One region of the Rugamonas sp. GW822-FHT03B10 genome, then DNA from elsewhere that is predicted to be linked to it. Evidence: predicted binding sites of a transcription regulator. Region 1 holds the regulator's gene; the other holds the start of a gene.
What was found. Region 1 encodes LexA, which represses DNA repair genes until DNA is damaged. Its sites were predicted from a motif close to ACTGTATNNNNATACAGT; they were not measured.

Region 2: AC1RQG_RS03595 (DNA topoisomerase IV subunit B) is a predicted target of LexA. The motif match lies at 1,583-1,600, and genes of this name have one in related genera.

What each region holds. Positions count from the first base shown of each region.
Region 1 covers NZ_JBXANP010000030.1:13,263-17,415, reverse strand. The annotation lists gene purF (amidophosphoribosyltransferase) at 1-45, shown strand, start outside; gene AC1RQG_RS26470 (cystathionine gamma-synthase family protein) at 105-1,349, shown strand; gene lexA (transcriptional repressor LexA) at 1,418-2,056, opposite strand; gene rpsF (30S ribosomal protein S6) at 2,313-2,699, shown strand; gene priB (primosomal replication protein N) at 2,718-3,026, shown strand; gene rpsR (30S ribosomal protein S18) at 3,042-3,332, shown strand; gene rplI (50S ribosomal protein L9) at 3,364-3,816, shown strand; gene AC1RQG_RS26440 (replicative DNA helicase) at 4,047-4,153, shown strand, end outside.
Region 2 covers NZ_JBXANP010000002.1:90,692-94,844, forward strand. The annotation lists gene AC1RQG_RS03595 (DNA topoisomerase IV subunit B) at 1-1,557, opposite strand, end outside; gene AC1RQG_RS03600 (response regulator) at 1,711-2,565, shown strand; gene AC1RQG_RS03605 (SRPBCC family protein) at 2,693-3,160, shown strand; gene AC1RQG_RS03610 (ArsR/SmtB family transcription factor) at 3,147-3,536, shown strand; gene AC1RQG_RS03615 (potassium-transporting ATPase subunit F) at 4,127-4,153, shown strand, end outside.

The DNA of each region.
Region 1 (4,153 bases):
GCGCGCTCCCAGTTGAACCTGAACCTGGCCGCGACGGAAGGCTAAGTGCACACCCGGCGCCGGCAGCAGCCCGCGCCGGGTTTTTTGTATTCGGACCCGACGACATGAACGACAAGAAAAACTACGGCTTCACCACCACCATCCTGCACAACGACCGGCAGAAGGGCATCGAGCACGGTTCGCTGCACAAACCGATCCACACCTCGGTCGCGTTCGGCTATGGCGACGCGCGCCAGCTGGCCTCCGTGTTCCAGGGCAAGGAGCCGGGCTTCCGCTACGGCCGCCAGGGCAACCCCACCATCTCGGCGCTGGAGGACAAGGTCACCAAGATGGAGCAGGGCGTGGGCTCGATCTGCTTCGCCACCGGCATGGGCGCCATCGGCGCCGTGTTCCAGGCGCTGCTGCGGGCGGGCGACCACATGGTGTCGTCGTCCTTCTTGTTCGGCAACACCAACAGCCTGTGGCAGACGGCGGCCGGGCAGGGCGTGGACGTGGCGTTCGTGGACGCGACCGACGTGGCCAACGTGGAGGCGGCGCTGACGCCGGCCACCCGCCTGGTGTTCGTGGAAACCATCGCCAACCCGCGCACCCAGGTGGCGGACTTGAAGCGCATCGGCGAGCTGTGCAAGGCGCGCGGCATCCTGTACGTGGTCGACAACACCATGACCACGCCCTACCTGTTCCGTCCCAAGGACGTGGGCGCGGGCCTGGTGGTGAACGCGCTGACCAAGTCGATCGGCGGCCACGGCAACGCGCTCGGCGGCAGCCTGACGGACACCGGCGTCTACGACTGGAACCAGTATCCGCACATCTACGAGAACTACAAGAAGGCCGCGCCCGCGCAGTGGGGTCTGGCGCAGATCCGCGCCAAGGGCTTGCGCGACTTCGGCGCCTCGCTGGCGCCGGAGGCGGCGCACCACATCGCCGTGGGCGCGGAAACGCTGGCGCTGCGCATGGAGCGCACCAGCTCGAACGCGCTGGCGCTGGCGCGCATGCTGGAGGCCGACGCGCGCGTGGCGGCGGTCCACTATCCGGGGCTGGCGTCGCATCCGCAGCACGGCATCGCGGGCGAGTTGTTCCGCACGGCCGGTTCGCTGCTGAGCTTTGAGCTGAAGGACGGGATCGACTGCTTCGACTTCCTGAACCGGCTCAAGCTGGCCATCCCGGCCAGCAACCTCGGCGACACGCGCACGCTGATCATTCCGGTCGCGCACACCATCTTCTACGAGATGGGCCCGGCGCGCCGCGCGTCGATGGGCATCGCCGAATCGCTGATCCGGGTGTCGGTCGGCATCGAGGACGAGACCGACCTGCTGGACGACTTCCGCACCGCGCTGGCCGGCTGCTAAGCCACAAAAAAACGGGGCCGGAAATTGGGGGGTATCCCCATTTTCCGGCCCCGTTGTTATTCAGTGGTTCAGTGCCAGGTGCGCATCAGGCCCACGGCCAGGCCTTCGAGCGCGAATTCGTCCGCTTCGGGATCGACCTTGATGATCTTGAAGTCGGGATTCTCCGGCAGCAGTTCAATGGTGGCGCCGGTCTTGCGGTAGCGCTTGACCGTGACGTCGTTGCCGATCCGGGCCACGACGATCTGGCCGTTCTTGGCGCTGTCCACCTTCTTCACGGCCAGCAGGTCGCCGTCCATGATGCCGGCGTCGCGCATCGATTCGCCGCGCACCTTGAGCAGGAAGTCGGGCTTGGCCGAAAACAGGGCCGGGTCCACGCTGTAGCTGGTCTCCAGGTTTTCCTGCGCCAGGATGGGCGAGCCGGCGGCCACCCGGCCGATCAGCGGCAGCGACATCATCACGGTGGCCGCCACTTTATGGGCCGCCGCTTCCGCGTGTTCGCCGAGCAGGCGGATGCCGCGCGAGGTGCCGGCCGCGATCTCGATGGCGCCCTTGCGCGCCAGCGCCTGCAGGTGCTCCTCGGCCGCGTTGGCCGATTTGAAGCCCAGCTCGTTCGCGATCTCCGCGCGGGTGGGGGGGAAGCCGGTGTTCTCGATGGCATCCTTGATCAGGTTGAGGATTTGTTCTTGCCGTGCGGTGAGCTTAATCATGGGGGCGCCAGGGGCTGTGGATATAGACAGTCTGTATTTTTGTACAGTAGCGTCCCGTTGGCAAGAGCAATTCCTTGCTTTGAGCGAAATAATATGAAAAAAACCCGCGCGGGGGCCGTCCTGGGCCGCGCGGCGCGGCAATCCGGCCCGCAAGTTGTGTTTTCACGGGAAAGCTGCTATAGTCGCGGGCTTACCTCTTCCCACACCTGTCTTGACGCCAGGGTGGGCTATTTTCACAGTCCTTAAGGGAGTTTGCATGCGTCACTATGAAATAGTTTTCATCGTCCATCCGGACCAAAGCGAGCAAGTGCCCGCCATGATCGAACGTTACAAAGCCAGCGTAACCACCCGCGGCGGTTCGGTCCACCGTGTTGAAGATTGGGGCCGTCGTCAGATGGCTTACTCGATCCAGAAACTGGCCAAAGCACACTACATCTGCATGAACATCGAATGCGACAACGAGACCCTGGTCGAGCTGGAAACCGCGTTCAAATTCAATGATGCCGTGCTGCGTCACCTGACCGTCAAGATGAAGAAAGCGGAAACCGCTCCTTCGCCAATGATGAAGTCGGTACAACGTGAAGATGCAGCGAAATCCCATCGCGCTGAAGCTCCAGCGGCCGCCGCCGCTCCTGCAGCCTAAATTGCGCAGGAATCCGAGCTGAACGAACTCCGGTTCACTGCCCTCATCGCCGAGCGGGACGCCATCAGGTTCACCCCGGCCGGCATGCCGATCGTCAATGCTGTACTCCAGCACCGGTCGCAGCAGATGGAGGCGGGCATCGCCCGGTTGAGCGAGTTTGAAGTGTCCGCGGTCGCCGCGGGCGAGATTTCGACCCGTTTCAGCCAGACCCCGCTGGGGGGCGTGTATCAGTTCACGGGATTTCTGAACAAGAAAAGCCGCAATAGCAAAAGCCTGGTATTTCACATCATTGATTTTCGTGCTGTCGCAGACAGCGCACCCATTTAGATACAGGAGCCTAAAATGGCATTCGGTAAAAAGTTCGACAAAAACAAGCTCAAGCTGAAAGAAAAGCGCAAGCAACAAAACCCACTGTTCAAACGTAAGAAGTTCTGCCGCTTCACGGCCGCTCACGTGGAACAAGTGGACTACAAAGACGTAGACACGCTCAAGGACTTCGTCCAGGAAAACGGCAAGATCATGCCAGCACGTCTGACCGGTACCAAGGCGCACTACCAGCGCCAGGTTGACACCGCAATCAAGCGCGCCCGCTACCTCGCGCTGCTGCCATACACCGATCTGCACAACGCTTAATCGCGTCGTCTAGATAATCCTGGAGAGAACTATGCAAATCATTCTGTTGGAAAAAGTCGTCAACCTGGGCAACCTGGGTGAAGTCGTTAAAGTTAAAGACGGTTACGCACGTAACTTCCTGATCCCGCAAAAAATGGCCCGCCGCGCTACCGCGTCGGCCGTGGCGGAATTCGAAGTCAAGCGCGCTGAACTGGAAAAAGCCGCTGCCGCCAAGCTGGCCGCTGCCCAAGCCCAAGGCGAGAAGCTGAACGGCATGACCGTGACCGTGTCGCAAAAAGCGGGCGTGGACGGCCGTCTGTTCGGCTCCGTGACCAACTTCGACATCGCTGAAGCGCTGACCAAAGCTGGTTTCGCCGTTGAAAAAGCTGCCGTGCGCATGCCTACCGGTCCGCTGAAGACCGTCGGCGAGCACCCAGTGACCGTCGCTCTGCACACCGACGTGGTGGTGGAAGTGACCGTTGCTGTCGTGGGCGAAGCTGCCTAAGTAGCACCGCCTATGCGCGGGCGGCGACGCCCGCCGCAGAGCAATAAAAAAAAGCCGGGTTCGCCCGGCTTTTTCTATGGGGCGTCTAACTGGTTGATTTTGCAAGATATTGCCTTGCAGCACCGCCTTTCGCGGCGCCCGGTGACATTAGCCCTTTTTTGTAGGCAAGCTACGAAATTTTTTCTCGTCAATAATTTTTGGCGGCTGACTATGCAGGTATAATTCGCGCCATGAACGCCCCCCCAGATCCACAAGTCGATTCGCTCCGCATCCCACCGCACTCCATCGAAGCAGAACAGTCTGTGATCGGTGGCTTGTTGCGCGACAATGCGGCGTT
Region 2 (4,153 bases), on a different contig from region 1:
CACGTCCGCATCGGACAGGATGCAGATCTTCCCGTAGCGCAGGCCGGACAGGTCGGGCGTGTCGCCGACCGTGTGCGGATCGACGCCGATGGCCACGGCGATGTCGTGGATCTCGTTGTTGGCGAACAGGCGGTCCTTGTCCGTCTCCCACGAGTTGAGCACCTTGCCGCGCAGCGGCAGGATGGCCTGGAATTCCTTGTCGCGGCCCATCTTGGCCGAGCCGCCGGCCGAGTCGCCCTCGACCAGGAACAGTTCATTGCGCTGCACGTCCGACGATTCGCAGTCGGTCAGCTTGCCCGGCAAAACGGCCACGCCGGACGATTTTTTCTTCTCCACCTTCTGCAGCGAGCGCAGACGCGACTGGGCCTGTTTGATCACCAGTTCGGCCAGCTTCTTGCCGTATTCGACGTGCTGGTTCAGCCACAGTTCCAGCGGCGGCTTGGCGAAGGTCGACACCAGGCGCACCGCGTCGCGCGAGTTCAGGCGCTCCTTGATCTGGCCCTGGAACTGCGGGTCCAGCACCTTGGCCGACAGCACGAACGAGACGCGCGCGAACACGTCCTCGGGCAGCAGCTTGACGCCCTTGGGCAGCAGCGAGTGCATCTCGACGAAGTTCTTGACGGCGCCGAACAAGCCTTCGCGCAGGCCCGATTCGTGGGTGCCGCCGTTCGGGGTGGGGATCAGGTTCACATACGATTCGCGCACCACGGCGCCTTCCTCGGTCCACGCCACCACCCAGGCCGCGCCCTCGCCCTCGGCGAAGCCCTCCGCGTCCGGGCCGGCGAACTGCGCGCCCTCGAACAGGGGGATCACGGTCTCGCCGTTCGAGCACTGGGCCAGGGCTTCGGTCAGGTAGCCGCGCAAGCCCTCGTTGTACTGCCAGGTCTGGGTGTCGCCGGTCTTGGCGTTGGTGAGCGTGACGGACACGCCCGGCAGCAGCACGGCCTTGGAGCGCAGCAGCCGTTGCAGCTCGACCTGCGAGATCAGCGGCGAATCGAAGTATTTGGGGTCGGGCCAGGCCGTGACGCGGGTGCCGGACTTCTTGCCGTCGCGCGGCGCGGGCGCCGACGACAGCGGTTCGACCACGTCGCCGTGCTCGAAGGCCAGCTTGTGCAGGCCGCTGCCGTCCGGCTCCTTGCGCCACACCATGATCTCGAGCCGCTTCGACAGCGCGTTGGTGACCGACACGCCGACCCCGTGCAGGCCGCCCGAGAAGGCGTAGGCGCCGCCCGAGCCCTTGTCGAACTTGCCGCCCGCGTGCAGGCGCGTGAACACGATCTCCACGGTCGGCACGCCTTCCTCCGGGTGCAGGCCGACCGGGATGCCGCGGCCGTCGTCCTCCACGGTGATGCTGCCGTCCGCGTTCTGCGTCACGACGATGTTCTTGCAATGGCCGCCGAGCGCCTCATCGGAGGCGTTGTCGATCACCTCCTGGATGATGTGCAGCGGATTCTCGGTGCGGGTGTACATGCCCGGGCGTTGCTTGACGGGCTCCAGTCCCTTGAGGACGCGGATGGATGATTCGCTGTAGTCGGATGCGGGTTTTTTAGTGGCCATACGTGGTCAGGCTTGTCAATTCGATACTGGGTTTATGTACAGGTTTAAGCAAACGCCTGCGTATTCTATCCTCAACGGGCCGCCATGGTGGCATTCGCGCGGCCGGGATGGGGCACAAATTGTGGTTAAATGGGGAAAACAGCAGGTTCAGACATGGTTATGCCCAACACGCCGATCCCGACTCCGATGCCCACCGGGCGTTTTCCGTTCGCCGTGCGCCTGCTCGGCTTCGCGCCGGACGAGGCGCAAACCTTGGCGGCCCAGCTGGCGGGCGCGCCCGCGCCGGGGCCGGCGTATTTTTGCCTGTCCGAACACAGTTTGCAAGAGCCGGACCTGCTGATCGCCAACGGCGACGACCTCAAGGCGCTGGCCGCGCTGTCGGCGCTGGCGGCCGGCGCCATCCGCCCGGCCCTGATCCTGGGCACGCCCGCGCTGGCCCTGCCTTACGCCACCCTGGAACGTCCGCTCGACTGGGACGCCGTGTACGCGGAACTGGCGCAACTGGTCGCGCGCCGGGCCGACGCCCTCGCCAAGCTGACTGCGGCCGGCATGCCGCCGCTGCCCGAACGGCGCCGGCGCGAACGGCTGGACCTGGACCTGACCGACCCGGCCGACTACGCGGCCATGCGGCGCCAGCCCGCGCGCGGCACGGTGCTGGTGGTGGACCACAACGCCACCTTCGCCACCCATCTGGGCAGGCTGCTGCAGCCGCTGGGGATACCCGTCGAGTGGGCCGGCAGCGAGACGGAGGCCGTGCTCACCTGCGGCGCGCGGGCCGTGTCCGTGGCGCTGATCCACACGGCCATGCACCTCGATCCGTATCTGCTGTGCGCCGAGCTGCGGGCCAGCGGCGGCCCGTTGCAGCCGGCCGTGGTGCTGCTGGTGGCGCCGCCGTTCGTGTACGACGCGCGCAAGGGCAGCGCCGCCGGCGCGGAAGGCATCCTCGACCTGCCGGTGGCGGACCCGCTGCTGCGCGCGGCCATCAAGAAGCTGATGGGCATGGCCTGACACGGCCCGCCCGCGTGCGCGTTTTGCGCAACTAAATGGTTGCATTTCTCCGTTGCGTGTCCTATCCTGATCTTGCAACCAGATGGTTGCCTATCAACCGCAGACGAATGGAAAGGAGAACCGCAGCATGACTACCGCATCGGAAACCGACCGTATCGAACGCAGCATCCTCATCAACGCCAGCCGCGCCAGCGTGTGGCGCGCCCTGTCCGAGGCCGAGCAATTCGGCGTCTGGTTCGGCGCCGACATGAAGGGCCAGCGCTTCCAGCCCGGCCAGCGCGCGCGCGGACGGATGACCTCGGAAGGGATGGAGCACATCTTCCTCGACGTGGTGCTCGACCGCATCGAACCGCAGGACTTGTTGTCATTCCACTGGCATCCGTACCCGATGGACCAGACCATCGATTACACGCAGGAGCAGCCCACGCTGGTGACGTTCACGCTCAAGGACGCGCCGGGCAATGGCATCTTGCTGACGGTGGTGGAAACGGGCTTCGACCAGATCCCGCAGCACCGGCGCCGCAAGGCGTTCGAGATGCACTCGGAGGGCTGGGTGTACCAGCTCAAGAACGTGGAACGCTATGTCAGCCAATAGTGCGCAAAGGTCGCAACAGGGCGGCACGGCCGGCGCGGGTGGGGCGGCGGCTTCGTCGGACCCATCGCTGGCCCATGTGTTCGCGGCCCTCGGCGATCCCACCCGTTTGAAACTGGTGTCCGCGCTCAGCGCCGGCGGCGCCCTGTCGATCGCCCAGCTGACCCAGGGCACCGACATCAGCCGCCAGGGCGTGACCAAGCATCTCAACGTGCTGGCCGAGGCGGGCGTCGTGCGCGACGTCCGGCTCGGCCGCGAGCGCTTGTGGCAGCTGGAGTCGGCCAGCATCAACGACGCCCGGCGCGCGCTGGACGCCATCGGCCGCGAATGGGAACAAGCGCTGTCGCGCCTCAAGCGCTTCGTCGAGAAGGACGACTGATCGTGGCGGTATATCAAGGGTGACTCTGGCCACTGCGGCGCCCCCGCCGTAGATACCTACCTCGTCGTCTATTTTTCGGGAGGTGCTCTAAGACGGCTAAAGCGGGCTACTCAAGTCTAATTTCGAGGAGATTGAGCTAATCAACTCTATTGCAGTCTAATTATCAGGAACTAGTCCCAAGAATTAGACCACTTTAGAGCGGAGAGCAAGTTCCTATCGCTACTTTTAGAGCGAATTAGAGCCGGTTTGGAGCGTTCCAGAGTGTTCTAGCGCGTTCTAGACCAAATTAGCCTGATGTAGAGCTTTTAGACCGGGGGGGCACCATGAGCTACTCTATCCCCGTCCACTTGCCGCACGACGCGTTCCAAACGCTCACGGCATACACGGGCGAGCCTTGATTTTTTTACGGCTTGTTTACACCCGCTCCCCGAGTCTTTACACCACTTTTAGATCGGTCCCGATAACCTGCTCACTGTCAAAACAAGACTCGTGAGGGGCGAAATGGATATGGTTTTTGTTGGTGCGATCGTGGCCTTCCTGGCCGTGACGGTGGCCTTTGCCGCCGGCTGCGACAAGCTGGGAGGCCAACAATGAACACCTTTTATGTGATCGGAGCG